One region of the Mesobacillus sp. MER 48 genome, then DNA from elsewhere that is predicted to be linked to it. Evidence: riboswitches for the same ligand, from Rfam matches in the RefSeq annotation. Region 1 holds a riboswitch; each other region holds the start of a gene.
What was found. Region 1 has a riboswitch for preQ1 ahead of queC (7-cyano-7-deazaguanine synthase QueC). Riboswitches for the same ligand answer to the same signal wherever they lie in the genome.
Positions count from the first base shown of each region.

Region 1 (6,364 bases):
CAATCAAAACCCTAATCAAGTTTATCGTCGGGGTTTAAAAATTGTTGGGCGGAAAATCCTAGCGAGCAGGCTCAGTTTGACCAGGCTGACAGGGTGAGATTTAAGGTGCAGCACCCTGATAAACTGAGTGTAAACTTTTTCATCATGGGAACAAGCCAGGGAGACCTTTTTAACAAACCATTGTAATAAATGAAGACCAGCAGGTTTTGGGCTGCTCGTTGTGCTAAAACGAAAATCTTCAGTTAAGGCAGTCAGCCATGGCATATCGACAATCCTGCTTTAATGCTTCCTTTTTAGAATACATTCGCTGCCCCCTGCTATATATATAGAAAAGTTATGTTTCTTCAAGACCTATAAGTTAAAATGTAGGTAGCTGAACAATACGATAATTTTACCTAAAGAGACAGGGAAATGAAAGAGCTGTTATATATAGATCCAGGCTCATGGATAAAATACAATATCCTGCGACTTGTTCAAGAAACCTGTATCCCTATTATGATTGGAGAACATGCTGATGAATGAGCAACAGTTTGATAGATTGCTGAATGTTGGAACCACGGGCCAACAGAAAGGATTCATGACATCCTTGCATTATCATCGTTATGAACCTACTCCATACGAGGCACTTGAGTTATTTTTTCAAGAGTATGAACTTAGTCGACATGATCAAATAGTTGACTTTGGGTGTGGTAAAGGGCGTTTGAATTTTTATCTTAATTATCGTTTCAATTCAACTGTCACTGGAATTGAAATGAATGAGATCTTCTATTCGGAAGCACTTGAAAATAAACTTAACTATTTGAAGAATCATCGTAACAGAGCGGATGCCATCCATTTTCACTGCATTTTGGCAGAGGATTATGAAATTTCCCTTGATGAAAATAAATTTTACTTTTTTAATCCTTTTACAGTGCAGATTATGATGAAGGTAGTTAAGAATATCCTGTTATCTTTTGAAAGGGAACCGAGGCAAATCGACTTGATTCTTTATTTTCCATCGGAAGATTATATTTTTTATTTGGAGTCGCAGACACCATTTGCACTGGTATTTGAATATGAATTACCGGATCCCAACCTGAATGAAAGATTTTTAGTGTACAGATTGAACCCTTAAAGCAAGTTTTAAAGAAATGAAAGAAATTAGCAAAATCCTGCTTTTTAAAGGGATTTAACCGTGAATAGAGAAATTATTACTGAATAAGGATTGATAAGGGAGGAAACAAATTGGAAGAGAAAGTGATGAATGCAATACAGGATGATTACCCAGAGGATTTTGCCTGGTGTTATGGCTGCGGAAGGATGAATGAACACGGCCATCATTTCCGTACAGGTTGGAACGGTGAAAAGACAATAACAATATACAAACCCAAAAAAGAACATATGGCATTACCAGGTTTCGTATATGGCGGTTTGATTGGTTCGCTGGTGGATTGCCATGGCACTGGTTCAGCTGCCCTCTACCTGCATCGGAAAAATGGTAACGAACCAGGTAATGGGGCAGAGCCTCCAAGGTTTGTAACAGCATCGCTTCATGTCGATTTCCTGAAGCCAACACCTAATGGAATCGAATTGAAAGCAATAGGAACCGTCCGCGAGATTCATCCAAAGAAATATCGCGTAGAAACAGAAGTATATGCTGGAGAAACATTATGTGCTAAAGGGGAAGTAGTGGCTGTTGTCATGCCTGATACTTTTTTAGAAAAATAATGCGTGAAAAAGACCCTGTTCACCCTCAGGGTCTTAAATTTGATTATTTCACAGGTTCAAGCAAATTTGTCGGGAGAAAACCTTCTTCGCCTGAATCCTTCATTTTCACCTTTGTGCGTCGGAGGTCTCTTTCCACAATTTCCGCTTCACTTCCCTGCTTGATTTCCTTGACATCTTGATCTTTTACGATCTTGTCCACTCCTTCTACATCATTCAATTCAATCAATTTATAAAGTTCATCATAAGCTTCTGCTGAAAGTGCAAGATAGGCATCTTTTTGGACTGTGGCCGTATCTCCGGACTGCAGGGTGTTATCCTTTACTTCCTGTTCACCTTCCTTGTAGGTATCCTTCATGTTCTGGATGATTCCCGGTGTTTCTTCTTTTACTTTATCAACGACTTCTTTTGACTTTTCCTCGGTTGCTTTCGCGGCATTTTTTGTTTCTTCTTCTAATTGTTTTGCTCCCTGTTCAGCTTCATCATTGCTGCATCCAGAGATCAACATAACTGCTAATCCAGCAGGCAATATCCATTTTTTTAATGAAACGGTCATAAGTAAAATCCTCCTGATCCCACTATTCGTATATTGTAAGATACCACTCAGGTTAGCAATTAAAACATCCATGCTACATCGACAAATACTCAATATTGGATAATAATACCTTTATACATTATTTTCGAGGGGGGGATTTGCATGAAAGGGAAAAGAGGACTATCTCCACTTGCCACAGCCAAGAAATTCATAGATGACCGGTTTCCTGACTGTGACGCAGCGCTTCTGGCCGGGAGTGTAACCAGGGGGGAAGCAACCGAAACCTCCGATTTGGATATGGTGGTCTTTATAAAAGATATTCCCTCAGCATACAGAGAGTCATTGGTCGCATATGGGTGGCCAATTGAAGTATTTGTACATAATCTGCACACCTGCAGAGAGTTTTTTCAAAACGATATTAGCAGGGCGAGGCCCAGTTTGCCCAGAATGGTTGCTGAGGGAGTGGTCATCAGAAATAATGAATTACTGGCTGAAATAATCGATGAAGCGAAAAGTATCATTGAAGAAGGTCCTGCCGAATGGACGCTGAAAGAGATCGAGTTCAAGAGATATTTCATCACCGATACTCTGGATGATTTCATCGGGACAAATAATAAGGCAGAAGAACTCTTCATTGCCAATGGTTTGGCTGACCAACTTCAAGAATTTATTTTAAGGACCAACAAACGGTGGATCGGCAAGTCAAAATGGGTAGTGAGGGAATTAATAAGATTTGACCCTGAATTTACTGAAAGATTTATTGGATCGTTCGAAATATATTACAAAACCGGAAACAAGCAAATGATCATAAAATTGGCGGAGGAAATATTAGAAGAATACGGTGGCAGATTATTTGATGGTTTTTCAATTAGATGAAAAAGCAGCCATATTATTGACTGATTTAGATTGCTTATTCTCAGTCTTTTTGAATCTTGACAGGTTTGAAGGAGTAGTGTGAAAAGCTGTCAAAAACCCGTCGTTATTTTGACAGGTTGGATGGTGTAGAGAGAAAAGTTGTCAAAAATCCATCGTTATTTTGACAGGTTTGAAGGAGTAGTGTGAAAAGCTGTCAAAAACCCGTCGTTATTTTGACAGGTTTATAGTTGTAGAGCAAAAAGCTGTCAAAAATCCGTCGTAATTTTGACAGGTTTGAAGGAGTAGTGTGAAAAGCTGTCAAAAATCCATCGATTTTTTGACAGGTTAGATGGTGTAGAGCGAAAAGCTGTCAAAAATCCGTCGTTATTTTGACAGGTTTATAGGTATAGAGCGAAAAGTTGTCAAGAATCCATCGTTATTTTGACAGGTTTATAGGTATAGAGCAAAAAGCTGTCAAGAATCCATCGTTATTTTGACAGGTTATATGGTGTAGAGGGAAAAGCTGTCAAGAACCCGGCGCTATTTTGACAGGTTTATAGGTATAGAGCAAAAAGCTGTCAAAAATCCGTCGTAATTTTGACAGGTTGTGAGGTGTAGAGCGAAAAGCTGTCAAAAATCCATCGATATTTTGACAGGTTAGATGGTGTAGAGCGAAAAGTTGTCAAGAATCCATCGTTATTTTGACAGGTTTATAGGTATAGAGCGAAAAGTTGTCAAGAATCCATCGTTATTTTGACAGCTTATATGATGTAGAGAGAAAAGCTGTCAAGAACCCGTCGCTATTTTGACAGGTTATATGGTGTAGAGAGAAAAGCTGTCAAGAATCGGTCGTTATTTTGACAGGTTAGATGGTCGCGAGCGAAAAGCTGTCAAAACCACGTCGTTGTTTTAAAATAAGCTTTTCAAATGGAATTTAAGCTTTGTAAATTGTGAAGGCAGCTATGCAAAAACAGCTGATGATAATGATCTCAATCGTGAGAAGGTACCAAATCCCTTCAGAAGCGGCAGTTCCTGCCATCGGTGCCGTGAATCCCATGATTAAACCAATTAGATATCCAGTCAATATTGTTTTGAAGTTAAATAGATTTCCAAATAGAATACCTGATAAACCTCCAATAATCACGGAAAGCAACGCGGCCTCCAGGAAGTGTAAAGGATATAAGTTGATAAAAATCAGCCCCGTTCCCAGCGCTAATCCGGCGGCGGCCACCATCGTTATATTCCTGCCCAGGTGTAAATCGATATACATTCTACGATTGTACAAATAGATATATAGAATATAAGCTGATAAAAAATTTATTGGATAAAAAATCACAATCCACTCCGGCAAGATTCATCACCTCTACATTCACTTTATTCATGTACGGAGAGGAGGTGCTAACAATTAGAATGGTGCTAGTCGTTTGTTCTTAACCCGTTGTAATTTATAATAAATAAAATGAATAGTTTAAACTGAAAGGATGTTCTTTATGGATGAAATAGTTAAAAAGCTGCGATTTAAAGAAGGCAATACATTGGTATTGAATGCACCAGATGGATTCCGCTTAGGGGTGGAAGGTGAACAGCAGAGTGATAAAAATAATTTCTTACTTTTGTTCGTGAATAATAGTGACGAAGTCAGGGCGTGGCTGCCAAAGGCGCTGGAAGCTTTAAAGGAAGATGCAGTTTTCTGGATTGCATTCCCGAAGAAGAGTTCAAAGGTTAAAACAGACATCAACCGCGACTCTCTTTTTGCGATCGTAAGCGAACTATCTGATTATAGAGCTGTAAGCAATGTCTCCATAGACTCAAAGTGGTCAGCTCTCCGATTCAGGCAAGAGCACCTGGTGAAAACAAAAAAATGACGGTATAAATTTAGCTTTCCTTTTATAAAATGTATGATAAAATGAATAAGTCAAAATTACATATTCCGTCTATACGGAAGAGGTTCTAGCTACCCTCTCAAAAAAACTAAGGGAAAACAGTACTGCTGTCTTAGTGGTGCTGTTTTTTCGTTGTAAAGGAGAATTTTTTATGAAAAACGAGAAAGCTGTTGTCGTTTTCAGTGGCGGGCAGGATAGTACAACATGCCTGTTTTGGGCTTTAAAAGAATTTAAAGAGGTTGAATTAGTGACATTTGATTACAACCAGCGTCACAGGACAGAAATTGACTGTGCGAAGGACATTGCAAGTGAACTTGGAATCAAGCATCATATCCTCGATATGGGACTGCTGAACCAATTAGCGCCAAACGCATTGACCCGGAACGAAATTGAAGTGAAAGATGGAGAGGACGGGGAGTTGCCGTCCACGTTTGTTCCAGGTAGGAACTTATTGTTTTTATCATTTGCTGGTGTTCTTGCGAGTCAAATCAACGCAAAACACATCGTAACAGGTGTTTGTGAAACGGACTTCAGCGGCTACCCTGATTGCCGGGATGTTTTTATAAAATCAATGAATGTTACCCTTAATCTTTCAATGGATGATAACTTTGTCATCCATACACCTTTAATGTGGCTGAATAAGGCGGAAACATGGAAGCTGGCCGATGATCTTGGCGCAATGGAATTTGTCAGGACAAAGACATTGACTTGCTATAACGGGATCATCGCCGATGGATGCGGGGTATGCCCTGCCTGCAGGCTGCGGAAGAAAGGACTGGATGAGTTCCTGGAAGGAGCTGAGTCATGATGTATGATTTCCGAATTGTCGACCAGCTTCAAAAAATAGATGAAGATATAAAAAGAGGACAGTTAAAATATCACTCAAAACGTGTCCTTGTCAGCAAGGAATTTACCTTTGATGCCGCCCATCATCTTCATGAATATGATGGGAAATGCAAAAATCTGCACGGACATACGTATAGAGTCATCTTCGGTCTGAGTGGTTTTGTTGATGCCCGCGGTCTAATGATTGATTTTGGTGACATAAAGGATATTTGGAAGACAGAAATAGAACTATACCTTGACCACAGATATTTGAATGAAACCTTGCCGCCGATGAATACGACGGCTGAAAATATGGTTGTCTGGATTTATGAACAAATGGCAAATGCTCTGGCAAACAGAAAGCACTTGTATGACGGAGCTAGGGTTGAATTCGTCAGACTCTATGAAACTCCTACAAGCTATGCAGAAGCAAGACGGGAGTGGATGAAGATTGAGTAAGATTCCCGTTATGGAGATTTTTGGGCCGACCATCCAGGGTGAGGGAATGGTAGTAGGCCAAAAAACAATGTTTGTACGTACCGCAGGGTGTGACTATTCATGT
Region 1 covers NZ_JAMAUR010000001.1:231,075-237,438, reverse strand. The annotation lists gene M3593_RS01165 (methyltransferase) at 515-1,114, shown strand; gene M3593_RS01160 (PaaI family thioesterase) at 1,240-1,707, shown strand; gene M3593_RS01155 (hypothetical protein) at 1,751-2,260, opposite strand; gene M3593_RS01150 (nucleotidyltransferase domain-containing protein) at 2,402-3,115, shown strand; gene M3593_RS01145 (hypothetical protein) at 4,029-4,328, opposite strand; gene M3593_RS01140 (hypothetical protein) at 4,585-4,959, shown strand; PreQ1 riboswitch class I at 5,033-5,075, shown strand; gene queC (7-cyano-7-deazaguanine synthase QueC) at 5,129-5,785, shown strand; gene queD (6-carboxytetrahydropterin synthase QueD) at 5,785-6,261, shown strand; gene queE (7-carboxy-7-deazaguanine synthase QueE) at 6,254-6,364, shown strand, end outside.

Region 2 (6,364 bases), on a different contig from region 1:
ATATTCCCTTTTTATGTGACCCAAATCTTCCTACCGGCGCTTTTTCGGGCACATATTTCCTTTTTATGTGACCTAAATCCTCACGTTCGCACTTTTCCGGGCACATATTCCCTTTTTATGTGACTCAAATCTTCCTATGGGAGCTTTTTCGGGCTATATACTACGGAACGGCTTTAGCGCAACCGAAAATATAATAAAAAAACCTTCACCTGCCCTGGTGAAGGTAAGAAAACAATAAAAGACCTTCACCATATTTGGCAAAGGTCTTGCTAACAACGATTGTTGCCAACAAAGCCGGGAGTGACCTCCGGAATGACGACTCTGTTGTAAAAGCTACTCCCCTTTAGGAGAACTATTCATTTTGATACTATCATCGTACATAAAAACTTGAATACAGTCAAATATTCTAAGCGGATCGGTTTCCTCTATCGAATAGTACCTGTAAACTTACTTTCCGTTTTTCTTCTCTTTTTCATTGTTTGGATTACCGTGGCTGTCATCATCTTCCTGCTCGTCGTCTTCCACTTCGTCATCTTCTTGCTTTTCTTTATTCTTCTTTGTTTCTTTTACTGCCTCTTTACGCTTCTCTTCAGCTTTTTTCGCTTCTTCTTTACGCTTCTCTTCAGCTTTTTTCATTTCTTCCTTACGCTTCTCTTCAGCTTTTGCTGATTCTTCTTTTTGCTTTTCTTCAGCCTTCTTTTCTGCTTCGCGCTTTTGTTCTTCCGCTTTCTTTTTAGCTTCAGCTTTCTTCTCAGCAGCCTTCACAGCGGCTTCTTCCGCCTTCTTTTCTGCATTTACTTTCTTTTCTTCTACTTTTGAAGCAGTCGTTTTCGATACCGTGCCGGCAACTGTAGCGGCTGCAATATTAACTTGCTGGTCAGCCGATTCAGTCTCCACATTTCCTTCCTCAGTTTCCATTTCTTCTTCAGGCTGTTCTGCTTCTAAGGAGCCTTCATCTTCTGAAATTTCACCACTATCATCTGCATCAGTCTCTTCATCGACTGAAGATTCTTTTTTACCTGCTGCCAGTCCTTTCAACTGTGAAGGATGGACACCCAGCTGCTTGGCTGCCTTTCCAAAACCAACCTTTTCCTCTGTATATAAAACGGCAATCTCTTCCACTGTCTTGCCAGCTGCCTCTGCAAGCCAGAAGATTTGTGCGATTTGTCCATAACCCAACTCCTGCTCACGCAGCTGGGCTACCCTATCCTGATCAAGATCCTTTACCACGTTAGCAACGATCTTTGCTTGTTCTGTTGCTTCTTCAACTTCTTCCTTCAATTCATCTTCGAGTTCTTCGGTAAGCCCTTCCTCAAGATCAGCTGCATTTTCCAACTCTTCTGTCAGCCGGTCTTCTCCATCGGAATCGGTCCCGTCTTCAACAATGACCTCCGTGACCTTCTCTTGCGCTTCCTCAAGCGTTTCTAAATAATCTTTTAACGCCTCTTGTACGAATTCTGTCTTTTCCTCCTCTGACATAGCTGCCGCCTCAGCCAGCCTCTCGTTCGCAAACTCTAAAAGCAGCTCGGCTTCCTTTTCATCATCAAAGGTAATTAAAAGCTTCAATTCTTCAAATAATTGATCAAACGTAAATAAAAACTCGTCTGGTGTCGTTCCGGGATCTGCAGTTTCAATAACTTCCTCTGCGGATACTCCCGTACCAAAAGCAAGCAACCCGATCAAAATTGTTGATGCGAAAAACTTTTTCATTCCAATTTCCCCCACTAATATATTGGAATTAAAATCAAAAAAGTGCTGTCCGAAGAGCAGCACACATAAATCGACTATGTGAACCTTCGGCAACTGGCTGGCATGGTCATGACTTTAGCCCCTGTAGTTTTGCGTCCCCAGGTTTCCCTGGATTTGCCTTTATCGGATTTTAATTCTACTTTTATCATACTTATTCGACACGAAAAAATAAATAAAAATTTTTAAAGTTTGCACCACAGCTACTTCGCTTCCCCGCCAAATTTCCCTTCCTGGTAATCCCGGTATGCCTGGCGGATTTCTTCCATTGAATTCATGACGAATGGACCGTATGCAACGACTTCCTCTTTGATTGGCTGGCCAGAGTAAACCAAAACTCTTGAGCGCTTATTCGCTTTCAAAGATAGGGCGCTTAAGCCTTTGCCAACATCATTGTAAGTTAAAGTTGCTGCTGAAGATTTCTTTAGGTTGGTCTTGCTTTCACCAGCTTCAAGTTCACCTGAAAGTACATAAAGGAACGCATTATGTGTCTCTGGAAGCTCATATGTGAATTCAGCACCTTCTGACAGGCGAATTTCAGATAAAGCAAATGGCACCAATGGTTCCAACGGTCCCTTTACACCCGCGGTTTCTCCTGAGTAGACCTTCAGTGTGCCGCCATCGAATGGGACAACAGGCGCCTCTTCGTTATATACATTCTGATAAGAAGTGGTTGTGCCTTTCAGCTCTCCAGGCAAATTCAGCCATAATTGCAGCGTATGGGCAATGTCGTTTTCCACCGCCTCCTCGGCATGCCTCGCTCCGCTGCCGGCGTTCATGTACTGGATATCCCCTGCCTCCAGGATGCTGTGGCCTCCATGATTATCGATATGTTCCAGTCTGCCGTCAATGACAAACGTAATCGTTTGGAAGCCGCGATGTGGATGGTCGGAAAAGGTTCCGCGCTTGAACCAGTCCTCCGCCATTAGAATGAACGGGTCCAGTTCCCTCCAGTCTTGCGGGTTCAGTACCATTCCTGCCTGCACATGCGGCATGACCCTCTCTTCATATTGAACGGTCCAATGCTTTTTTATATCTCTTTTAAACATTTTTATATCCCCTTTCCAGGTACTTCAATTTTTACAGGTCATTTTACCTTCCCAGTTGCATTAAATTATACCAATCGCAGGTATTATTTTAAATCAAAGATACTTTAAGCTGAGATAAACCCTATCTTAATCAGAGTCCAAGTCCCAAACTGCTATTCTAGAAAAATGCCATTGTGAGAAGGTCTTTCATCCTATATAATATAAATTTGGCTTTTAAATATCGTGGTTCGTAACCATCCCACGTAAAAAAACTAGGAGAGATGAAAATGAATACGAGAATGATTGTCCGAAACGGGATTCTTGCTGCATTGTATATTGCCGTTTCCGCAGTTATCCAGCCATTCGGCTTTACCAATGTACAGTTCCGCGTATCGGAAATGTTCAACCACCTGATTGTTTTTAACAAAAAATTTTTCTTCGGAATTGTATTAGGTGTGTTTTTAACAAACCTGCTCTTTTCCCCGATGATCGCTTATGACCTTGTTTTTGGGGTTGGCCAGTCAGTGATTTCTTTATGGATTACGATTTTCACTGCAAAATATATCAAGAATATCATCGGCCGGATGTTTGTGAATACTCTGGTGTTCACCTTCACGATGTTCCTGATTGCGCTTGAATTGAATCTAGCATTCCAGCTGCCGTTCTGGTTCACATGGCTGACAACAGCCGCAGGTGAATTCATCGTAATGGCTGTCGGCATCCCAGTGATGCTTGCGATCCATAAACGAGTGAATCTTGAGAAGTTGGTATAATTTTAAATAAACGGTTCAGCAGAAAAGTCAGGAAAAGCAAATGTCCATCACCCCTGCTCCACAGGCAGTGAAATAAAAAGAAGGCAAAACGATTTCACTCGTTTTGCCTTCTTGTATGATGTAACTCTTCCTTGCTCATGCTGTACTCAAACTACTGCAATACTCCGCCAGCCTGGACGTAACGGGCATTGAATTCCTGAAGAAATTGGTTCGTAACTGCTGCATCGTGAATGATCAGCATGTTTTCGTCATTAACATTGTTTCCATTGTTGCTCCAGTTCGTCGATCCGACGATGACAGTAGGGTCACTGTTTGTATCGGCGTCAATCAGCATGGTTTTACTGTGAAGTTTGCGTATTTCTGCATCCGCATAGACTGGTGCGGGATTGTTCCAGCGTGTGTTAGGATTGTTCACACTGGTTTGCGAAGCAGTCCTCCCTGTCATATCCACACTCGCGGACCACCACTGGTTCCAGAAATCCGAATCGAACAAACCTTTCACATCAAATCCAGTCAAGGTTCCTTCCATATCATTATAGGAACCCTCCCACTTATTCTTCAATTCATCCGCTAACGCCTGGTCGCTCCATGCAAAAATCGAGAAGTATGTATTAAAGTCAGCTTCATTCCGAATCACATCAGCCATTTTGCCAACAGCGTTATCCCCAGCTGAAAAATAGATTTCAACCTTCTTACCATTGATATCTAAAACATGTGTGGTGTTATCTGTTTTGCGCGTGCTGAAGTTTGAAGCAACTGGATCTGGATTCAATGCATTGCTTCCCCACATCTCATTGAATTCTGTTTCATAGATGCCGGCAAGCTGTGGCCAGTTAATTTCAACAATCTGGTTTTGGTTGCCGTCAAGGATGCCCTGCTGCATGTTTTCATCAGTACCATAAAGGCCTGTCACGGTAAAATTCCAGGTTCCTGTGAATACCCAGCGATCATCCACTATTGCGAATTTGTTATGCATCTGGTTTCCTGGCCCATAGTAGCTTCCTGCCGATTTTTCCTCTGCTTCAACAAAAAGCCGACCAGTAGTATCACTGTTTCCAACTGTCACAGTTACTTGCTCAATATCTGTAACGCCGGCAGGCAATCCCTTTTCCGTTCTTTTGGCACTGTCTTCAACGGCAAACATAGGTGAGTCTGAAAAAATGACAATATCATCCTCAGTTCCAATGACCGCATCCTGCCCGCGCTTCATTTTTTCAAGATAGAGCCGCATTGTTTCAAATCGTTCTGCGTAATGCGGGTCTGCTGCTTCCTTGGAATCCGCAATCACTCGCACATCCACACCCTGTGCCGCCTTCTGGATCAATGTATCAACCACTCGCGGCAGGTTGATTTCATAGGTGGCAAAGTCAATGCTCGTTGTTGCAGAATTTAATCTTTTGATTAAGATATCTTCAAAGTTTACATTATAGTTCGCTTCGTTCCCCGCAGAAGCATATTGCGGAAAGGCACATTTATTAAAATAGACATTCATCGCGCCTTCTGCCTCAGAAACATTATTCAGGCGCTGCGTCCTGTCATCACAAACACTTGGCGTTTCAGGAGGAGTTGTATTTCCGCCGGCATCACCACCCGAACCGCTGCCATCAGTGGCCGTTGAATTCAGGGCCTTTGGAGTCCCAAGGCCATCGGCATAACTTGCATTGGCTGTCGCCCAGTTTGTCGAATCAAGTCCGGCAACAGCTGGATCAATCCGTTCCATTGTCGCTTTTGCCGTATTATCACCTGCATACCATGAGTCGACCTCATCTATAACAGCACCTGCGGCATTCATTAATTTCAGATATTCAGCTGTATTGCCAAGCGAGCCGCTGTAAATCTGATCAGCCTGGATCCCTGTTACGGATTGGTCATCTGTCTTTTCCAGCAAAAAATAGCCATATGCCGGAATCGTCCCGCTCAGCTTGATTGCCGGGGCACCATCCGTGGCATTGAGCTGCCAGCCATCGAGCACCACATCAGAACCTGAATTGTTGTAAAGCTCAATCCACTCATCGCTATAACTGTTGTTCGTGCCCATCCAGGCGATTTCATTGATGACGACATTCCCAGTCCCTGCTGCTTCCACCTTTGATACAGCGGGCAGGAATGATGGGTAAAGCGTGAAAAAAAATAAAATAATTGCAGGAAAAACAGAAATCAACTTCTTCAACTTTGACTACCTCCTCAAATATAAATCCAAGATAATCATAATGTAAAAAAGTTGTCGAAATATGATGAAAATGTAAATTTTTCAAAAAATGAGTCTTTTTAAGGAGTTTAAATTTGTGTAGAATATCACAACAGAAACGAATGACCCAGGCAGCTTCCAATCCCGTGCCATTTACCGATAAAAAAAACCATTCAGCATGGAATGGGATCAAATTATTTTTCCTTCACTGCCTTTTTATTTCAAAAACCTTTAGAATCGGAAATAATATCCCTCTAGGTTTGGCTAATGCGACTCTTTCGGACAGTTTTACTACCATTCTCGGAAAATGTGTCCGTTAGAACCTCTCTATCGGACACTCTTACAACCTTTCTATGAAAAAGTGTCCGTTAGAACCCCTCTATCGGACAGTTTTACAGCCATTCTCGCGAAAAGTGTCCGTTAGAGATATCTATCACAAAAGCAATACTGAAATAGTTGCGAGTCATCTAAGAGCTGCCATACATTAAGCAACAATCCCCAGCAAAAAAAGCCATGTTATCACTAACATGACTTTTAAAATCAATATGAATCTGTCAGCTTCCACCAGGCAGTCTCTGGAATCTGGTCTTCGCCTAAACAGATGGTTTCTCCGATTCTTGGCGTTGCAA
Region 2 covers NZ_JAMAUR010000004.1:224,637-231,000, reverse strand. The annotation lists gene M3593_RS15915 (DUF5667 domain-containing protein) at 448-1,710, opposite strand; cyclic di-GMP riboswitch class I at 1,796-1,878, opposite strand; gene M3593_RS15910 (pirin family protein) at 1,950-2,795, opposite strand; PreQ1 riboswitch class I at 3,012-3,056, shown strand; gene M3593_RS15905 (QueT transporter family protein) at 3,062-3,547, shown strand; gene M3593_RS15900 (phospholipase D-like domain-containing protein) at 3,699-5,717, opposite strand; gene M3593_RS15895 (MBL fold metallo-hydrolase) at 6,276-6,364, opposite strand, start outside.
Region 2: it holds a riboswitch for preQ1, as region 1 does, so the genes downstream of both, M3593_RS15905 (QueT transporter family protein) here and queC (7-cyano-7-deazaguanine synthase QueC) in region 1, are expected to answer to the same signal.

Region 3 (6,364 bases), 950 kb from region 1:
AGCAGCTTGAAATGGAAGAGCAATCTAATACATAGGAGGTATGCAAGAATGCGTATCGGTGTACCTAAAGAGATAAAGAATAATGAAAACCGTGTGGCGATGACGCCTGCAGGAGTCGTCAACCTTGTGAATTTCGGGCATGAGGTTTATATCGAAACAGGTGCCGGAATCGGCTCAAGTTTTACAGATGAGGATTACAAAGCTGCTGGCGCTTTAATCGTCGAGAGCGCTCAAGAAGCATGGGCACAGGATATGGTCATGAAGGTTAAAGAACCACTGCCAGAAGAATACGGATATTTCCGTGAGGGTTTAATTTTATTTACATATTTACACCTCGCTCCAGAACCTGAGCTGACAAAAGCATTGATCGAGAACAAGGTAGTCGGTATTGCTTACGAAACAGTTCAACTGGCAAACGGCTCACTTCCATTGCTGACGCCTATGAGTGAAGTGGCTGGCCGTATGTCCACACAAATCGGCGCTCAGTTCCTTGAAAAGGTACATGGCGGAAAAGGAATCCTTCTTGGCGGAGTTCCTGGTGTACAAAGAGGAAAGGTTACCATTATCGGCGGCGGTGTAGCCGGGACGAATGCAGCGAAAATGGCAGTCGGACTTGGTGCTGAAGTTACTATGATCGACTTGAATCCTGACCGTCTTCGCCATTTAGACGATATTTTTGGATCTGATATTACAACTTTAATGTCCAATCCTTTGAATATTGCTGAAGCAGTTAAAGCTTCTGACTTAGTGATCGGTGCTGTGTTGATTCCTGGCGCTAAGGCTCCTAAGCTTGTGACTGAAGAAATGATTCAGTCCATGAACCCGGGATCAGTCGTTGTTGATATCGCGATCGACCAGGGCGGAATTTTTGAAACAACTGACAGAATCACGACTCACGACAACCCAACTTATGAAAAGCATGGTGTTGTGCACTATGCAGTTGCCAATATGCCTGGAGCAGTTCCACGGACAAGCACAATCGCACTGACAAACGTAACAGTGCCTTATGCTGTGCAGATTGCGAACAAAGGGTACAAGAAGGCTTGCCTGGATAATGAAGCGTTGCTGAAAGGAATCAACACGCTTAATGGCTATGTAACATACCAGGCGGTCGCTGAAGCGCATAACCTTGTATATTCTGAAACAAAAACATTATTGGAACAAATCTAATGATTCACTGAGATCCGGAGCCAAGCATCCGGATCTTTTTATATGGGCCAATTTTGGACAAAGCTGTTTAAAATCTTTCAATTTTAGCGTATATTATTTATGGGATACGGGTTCTTTAATGGAATGTCCGTGATAAATTGTAACTTGAGGAGTGTCATGATGGAAAAAGTACTTGTTTTTGGTCATAAAAATCCTGATACAGATACAATCTGCTCTGCGATTGCGTATGCAAACTTAAAGCAAAAGCTTGGTGTCGATGCAGAAGCAGTCCGACTGGGCCAGGTCAATGGGGAAACTCAATATGCACTAGATTATTTCAAGGCTGAGGCACCTCGCCTTGCTGGAAGGGTTTCTGAAGAAGTGGACAAGGTCATCCTTGTCGACCATAACGAACGTCAGCAAAGTGCGGAAGATATTACTGATGTACAGATCGTTGAAGTAATTGACCACCACCGTGTGGCCAATTTTGAAACAAGCGATCCACTTTATTTCCGTGTTGAGCCAGTTGGCTGCACAGCGACAATCCTGAACAAGATGTACAAGGAAAACAATGTTGAAATCGATAAGAACATTGCCGGATTGATGCTGTCTGCAATCATTTCCGATTCCTTGCTATTCAAATCACCAACCTGCACAGACCAGGACGTGGCGGCTGCTCGTGAACTGGCTGAAATTGCTGGCGTGAATGCAGAAGAATACGGTCTTGAAATGCTGAAGGCTGGCGCTGATCTTAGCAGCAAAACGATTGAAGAGCTCATCTCCCTTGACGCAAAGGAATTCCAAATGGGTGAGTCCAAGGTTGAAATCGCCCAGGTGAACACAGTGGACGTCAATGATGTTCTCTCACGCAAGGTTGAGCTTGAGGATGCATTGAACAAGAAAGTGACTGAAAAGAAGCTTGGTTTATTCTTGCTGGTCATCACGGATATTTTAACAAATGATTCTGCTGCACTTGCGATTGGTGAAAAGGCTTCAGCAGTCGAAGAAGCATTCAATGTGACGCTTGAAGACAATACAGCGACACTTAAAGGCGTCGTTTCCCGCAAGAAGCAAGTCGTTCCAGTACTGACAAACGTATTGGCTAAATAATCGCCAACAAAAGAAAACCGTCCATGCCAAATCGGCAGGACGGTTTTTGCTTTTTTGGGGGTCAGATAAACCCATCTTGGCTAAGCGAATCTCTCAGATCTTGCTGTTGCTTTTTTCAGCTTGAATGTAATATAGGCAAAATAGACAAAAGCTGCAATCGAGAAATAGATCCATGCTTGCGCTACCTGATCAGTCTTCCATAGGCCGGTCATGGACAGCAATGCCGGGAAAGTCAAAGTCAGCCATGACTGAACCATTGCTACCTTGCCGACGTACGCATCGATTTTTTTGTTTATTCCCATCGACAGGAAGAACAGGAACCAGAGATAGGCCCACATCAGCCAAGTAAGCGTATTGACGATGTCTCCAAAATGGATATATGCAACGAATGCGTAAATAAGGGCTATGACAGCCACCCAAAGAGAGTACCAGCCCAGTCCGCTGCCATCAAGGTCCTTCAATAAGGTCATGCCAACATATAAATAAGTAAAGCCAAACAGAAAGATGCTGGCAAGGCTGTATATAGTCCAATTGCTTTGGTCAGATGCGATGATTAAATAGAATGGAACGATGACCTGCATGGCTCCGATAAATAAATTGAATACTGCTACACTTTTCGCATTCGCTTTTCCCAGAAGCATCAAGCTGTTCAGGAAAAGTGCTGCGCCTGATAATAATAAACCTGCGTCTCCCATGATGTATGCCGTCCTGATGAATGGACGGCTCTTTCCTCCTTTATCGAGCAGCGATAGATTAAATAAGAAAGAGCAATTCCAAAACCCTATTTTCGAGGATGAAAGGAATTGCTCCTTATGTTAACTTGCAGCTATTAAACCATTTTCTTCGACTGATCGACTTTGTCCATATCCTTGGATGTAAAATATCCCGGCAGGATCTCATCAATTGTCGTTTCCTTCACATCACCGTTCAGGTTCGAAAGATAGATTTTAGTATCCTCAGTCGCAAATTCTGCAATAACCTGGCGGCAGGCACCGCAAGGAGAAACAGGACCTTCAGTATCAGCGACTACTGCAATCGCCTTGATTTCTGTATCACCCTCGGATACAGCCTTAAAAATGGCAGTTCTTTCGGCACAGTTTGTCAGTCCGTAAGAGGCATTTTCAATATTGCAGCCAAGATAGACATTGTCATTGCTCGTAATGATTGCTGCGCCAACCTGAAACTTAGAATATGGAACGTATGCTGTGCTTCTTGCTTCTATAGCTTTTTCAACAAGCGTCTTTTTATCCATCGTCCATTCCCCATTCCCAAATGGTATTTTTGTTGCTTAGTATGAAGAGTCAGAAGACAATCCGTTGACAATTGCTACGCCAGAGCTTGCACCAATTCTTGTTGCACCAGCTTCGATCATGCTTTGTGCATCCTCAAGGCTTCTAACGCCACCTGATGCCTTAACGCCGATATCAGGGCCCACTGTTTTTCTCATCAAAGCGATGTCCTCCACAGTTGCTCCTCCTGTTGAGAATCCTGTAGATGTCTTGACGAAATCAGCTCCTGCACTAACAGAAAGCTTGCAAGCCATTTCTTTTTCCTCATCAGTAAGAAGGCAAGTTTCGATGATCACCTTAGTCAATGCTTTGCCTTTTGCTGCGTCAACAACAGCTTTGATATCTTTTTCAACAAGGTCATACTGCTTGTCCTTCAAAGCACCAATGTTGATGACCATGTCAACCTCAGTCGCGCCATTTTCAATTGCATTTTTTGTTTCGAATGACTTTGTTTCAGAAGTTGCAGCTCCAAGAGGGAAGCCGATTACTGTACAAACTTTTACACCTTCAGCATCCTTAAGAATTTCAGCAGCAGTCTTTACCCATGTTGGGTTAACACAGACAGAAGCGAATTTATATTCTTTTGCTTCCTCAGCCAGCTTTACAATCTCTGCTTCAGTTGCATTTGCTTTAAGCAATGTGTGATCAATCATACCCGCTAAATCTTTAATCATATAATTCATTCCCTTTCCAAAAAAAATGTAATGAAACGCTTTCATAATGAGCAAAAATATATAGCACAAAGTTATTATGTGTTACTTACATGAATAATATATCAGGTGGTTGAACAAATGTAAATAACCTAATGAACATATGTAAAAATAAAAACTGGAAATACACGGGATTGTCATAACTCCTTTTGTCTTTGTAAAATTTTCTTTTGACTTTAACAGGACATTTCTTTATAGTGGCAATATAAATTGAATACAAATCCTGCATCGCGGGAGAGGTTCATAGCGGACACCCTCTATAAAAAACTATGGATTTGAATAATTTCAACCATATCCATGAGGATGTGGTTTTTTTATTAGCAGGGTTTTCGGCCTCGTTTAGCGTTTGCGGACATTAGTGGAGGCTTTATAATGGCAGGAAGAAAAGATGAGGAAATGAAAGATTTGACGTTACTTGGAAACCAGGGGACCAAATACTTATTCGAATACAGCCCTGAAATATTGGAAACCTTCGAAAACAAGCATCCATACAGGGATTATTTTGTAAAATTCAATACACCGGAATTTACGAGCCTGTGCCCGATCACAGGACAGCCGGATTTTGCTTCGATTTATATCAGTTACATCCCGGATAAGCTGATGGTAGAAAGCAAGTCCTTGAAATTGTATCTGTTCAGCTTCAGGAACCACGGTGATTTCCACGAGGATTGCATGAACATCATCATGAATGACTTAATCAAGCTGATGGATCCAAGATATATCGAAGTCTGGGGAAAATTCACGCCAAGAGGCGGAATCTCGATCGATCCGTACACAAACTACGGAAAGCCAGGAACAAAATACGAGGAAATGGCTAACTACCGGATGATGAACCACGATATGTACCCGGAAAAAGTCGATAATCGCTAATTAGGAAAAAGAGCAGCTGCAGATGCTGCTCTTTTTTAACTGGAAAAAAACACGGATTTTTTCCAACTCGCTACAAAAATTCAAAAGTCGCTATATAAAAAAGAAAGTCGCTATAAAAAAGAAATTTTCGCTATATAAACAGGAAAGTCGCTATAAAAAATTTTTTCGCTATATAAAAAAGGAAATTTCCGCTATAAAAAATTGAAACTCGCTAAAAAAGAAGCTTCCTCAATGAAAATCAAAAACAAACCGCCTGGATCACATGACAGCAGGCGGTTTTTGGGCTTATTTTACGATACAAATACCAATTCTTTAGGGTATTTCGTTAAAATTTCAATTCCATCCTCGGTGATGACCACATCATCTTCAATTCTTACGCCCGCGACGCCTGGCACATAGATTCCCGGCTCTGCAGTGAACACCATTCCTTTTTCCATTAGTAATGGATTCGTGCTAGTCAATGATGGATACTCGTGGACGCTGACTCCGAGTCCGTGGCCTAGGCGGTGCGGGAAGTAGTCGCCGTATCCCGCTTCTTCAATCACTTTGCGTGCAGCAAGGTCAACCTCTGAGCAGGCTATGCCGGCACGAGCTGTATCCAAAGCTTTCAGCTGTGCTTTCAACACGGTGTTGTAGATTTCTTCCTGCTGTTTATTAATCTCGCCATAGGCAACGGTCCTTGTGATATCTGAGCAGTAGCCATCCATCACAACGCCAAGGTCGAATAAGACGAGGTCGCCTTTCTTGATCTTTGTCAGCCCTGGAGTGCCATGCGGAGCTGCAGCATTCTTTCCTGTGAGTACCATTGTTGAAAATGACATTTCTGTAACGCCTTTTTTCTTCAATTCATACTCAATTGCAGCAAGGACATCCAGCTCGGTTTTGCCTTCCTTGATCTCGCTGACTCCTGTCTCAATCGCAAAATCAGCCAGTTCACAAGCTTTTCCGAGCTTTTGCAATTCTTCTTCAGTTTTCACCATCCGCATCAGGCGCAGTTTTTCCTCTGCTGAAACGAATTCACCATTGCCTACAAGTCCAGTCAGCTTCTCATAACGCTCGACATTCAGCTGTTCCTTCTCAATTGCAATCTTCTTGATGGAAGAAATACGCTTCTTCATCGCATTGAAGGCAAGTTCCATTGAATCATCTGTGTCGCTGTAGCCAAGGATTTCAAGCTCCCATCCGGCATTCTTGGCATTTTCCTTATCCATAGCCGGGCAGATCATGAAAGGCTCA
Region 3 covers NZ_JAMAUR010000001.1:1,184,742-1,191,105, reverse strand. The annotation lists gene ald (alanine dehydrogenase) at 49-1,170, shown strand; gene M3593_RS06050 (manganese-dependent inorganic pyrophosphatase) at 1,330-2,259, shown strand; gene M3593_RS06045 (AmiS/UreI family transporter) at 2,340-2,954, opposite strand; gene M3593_RS06040 (cytidine deaminase) at 3,089-3,511, opposite strand; gene deoC (deoxyribose-phosphate aldolase) at 3,548-4,222, opposite strand; PreQ1 riboswitch class I at 4,489-4,535, shown strand; gene queF (preQ(1) synthase) at 4,631-5,128, shown strand; gene M3593_RS06025 (M24 family metallopeptidase) at 5,419-6,364, opposite strand, start outside.
Region 3: it holds a riboswitch for preQ1, as region 1 does, so the genes downstream of both, queF (preQ(1) synthase) here and queC (7-cyano-7-deazaguanine synthase QueC) in region 1, are expected to answer to the same signal.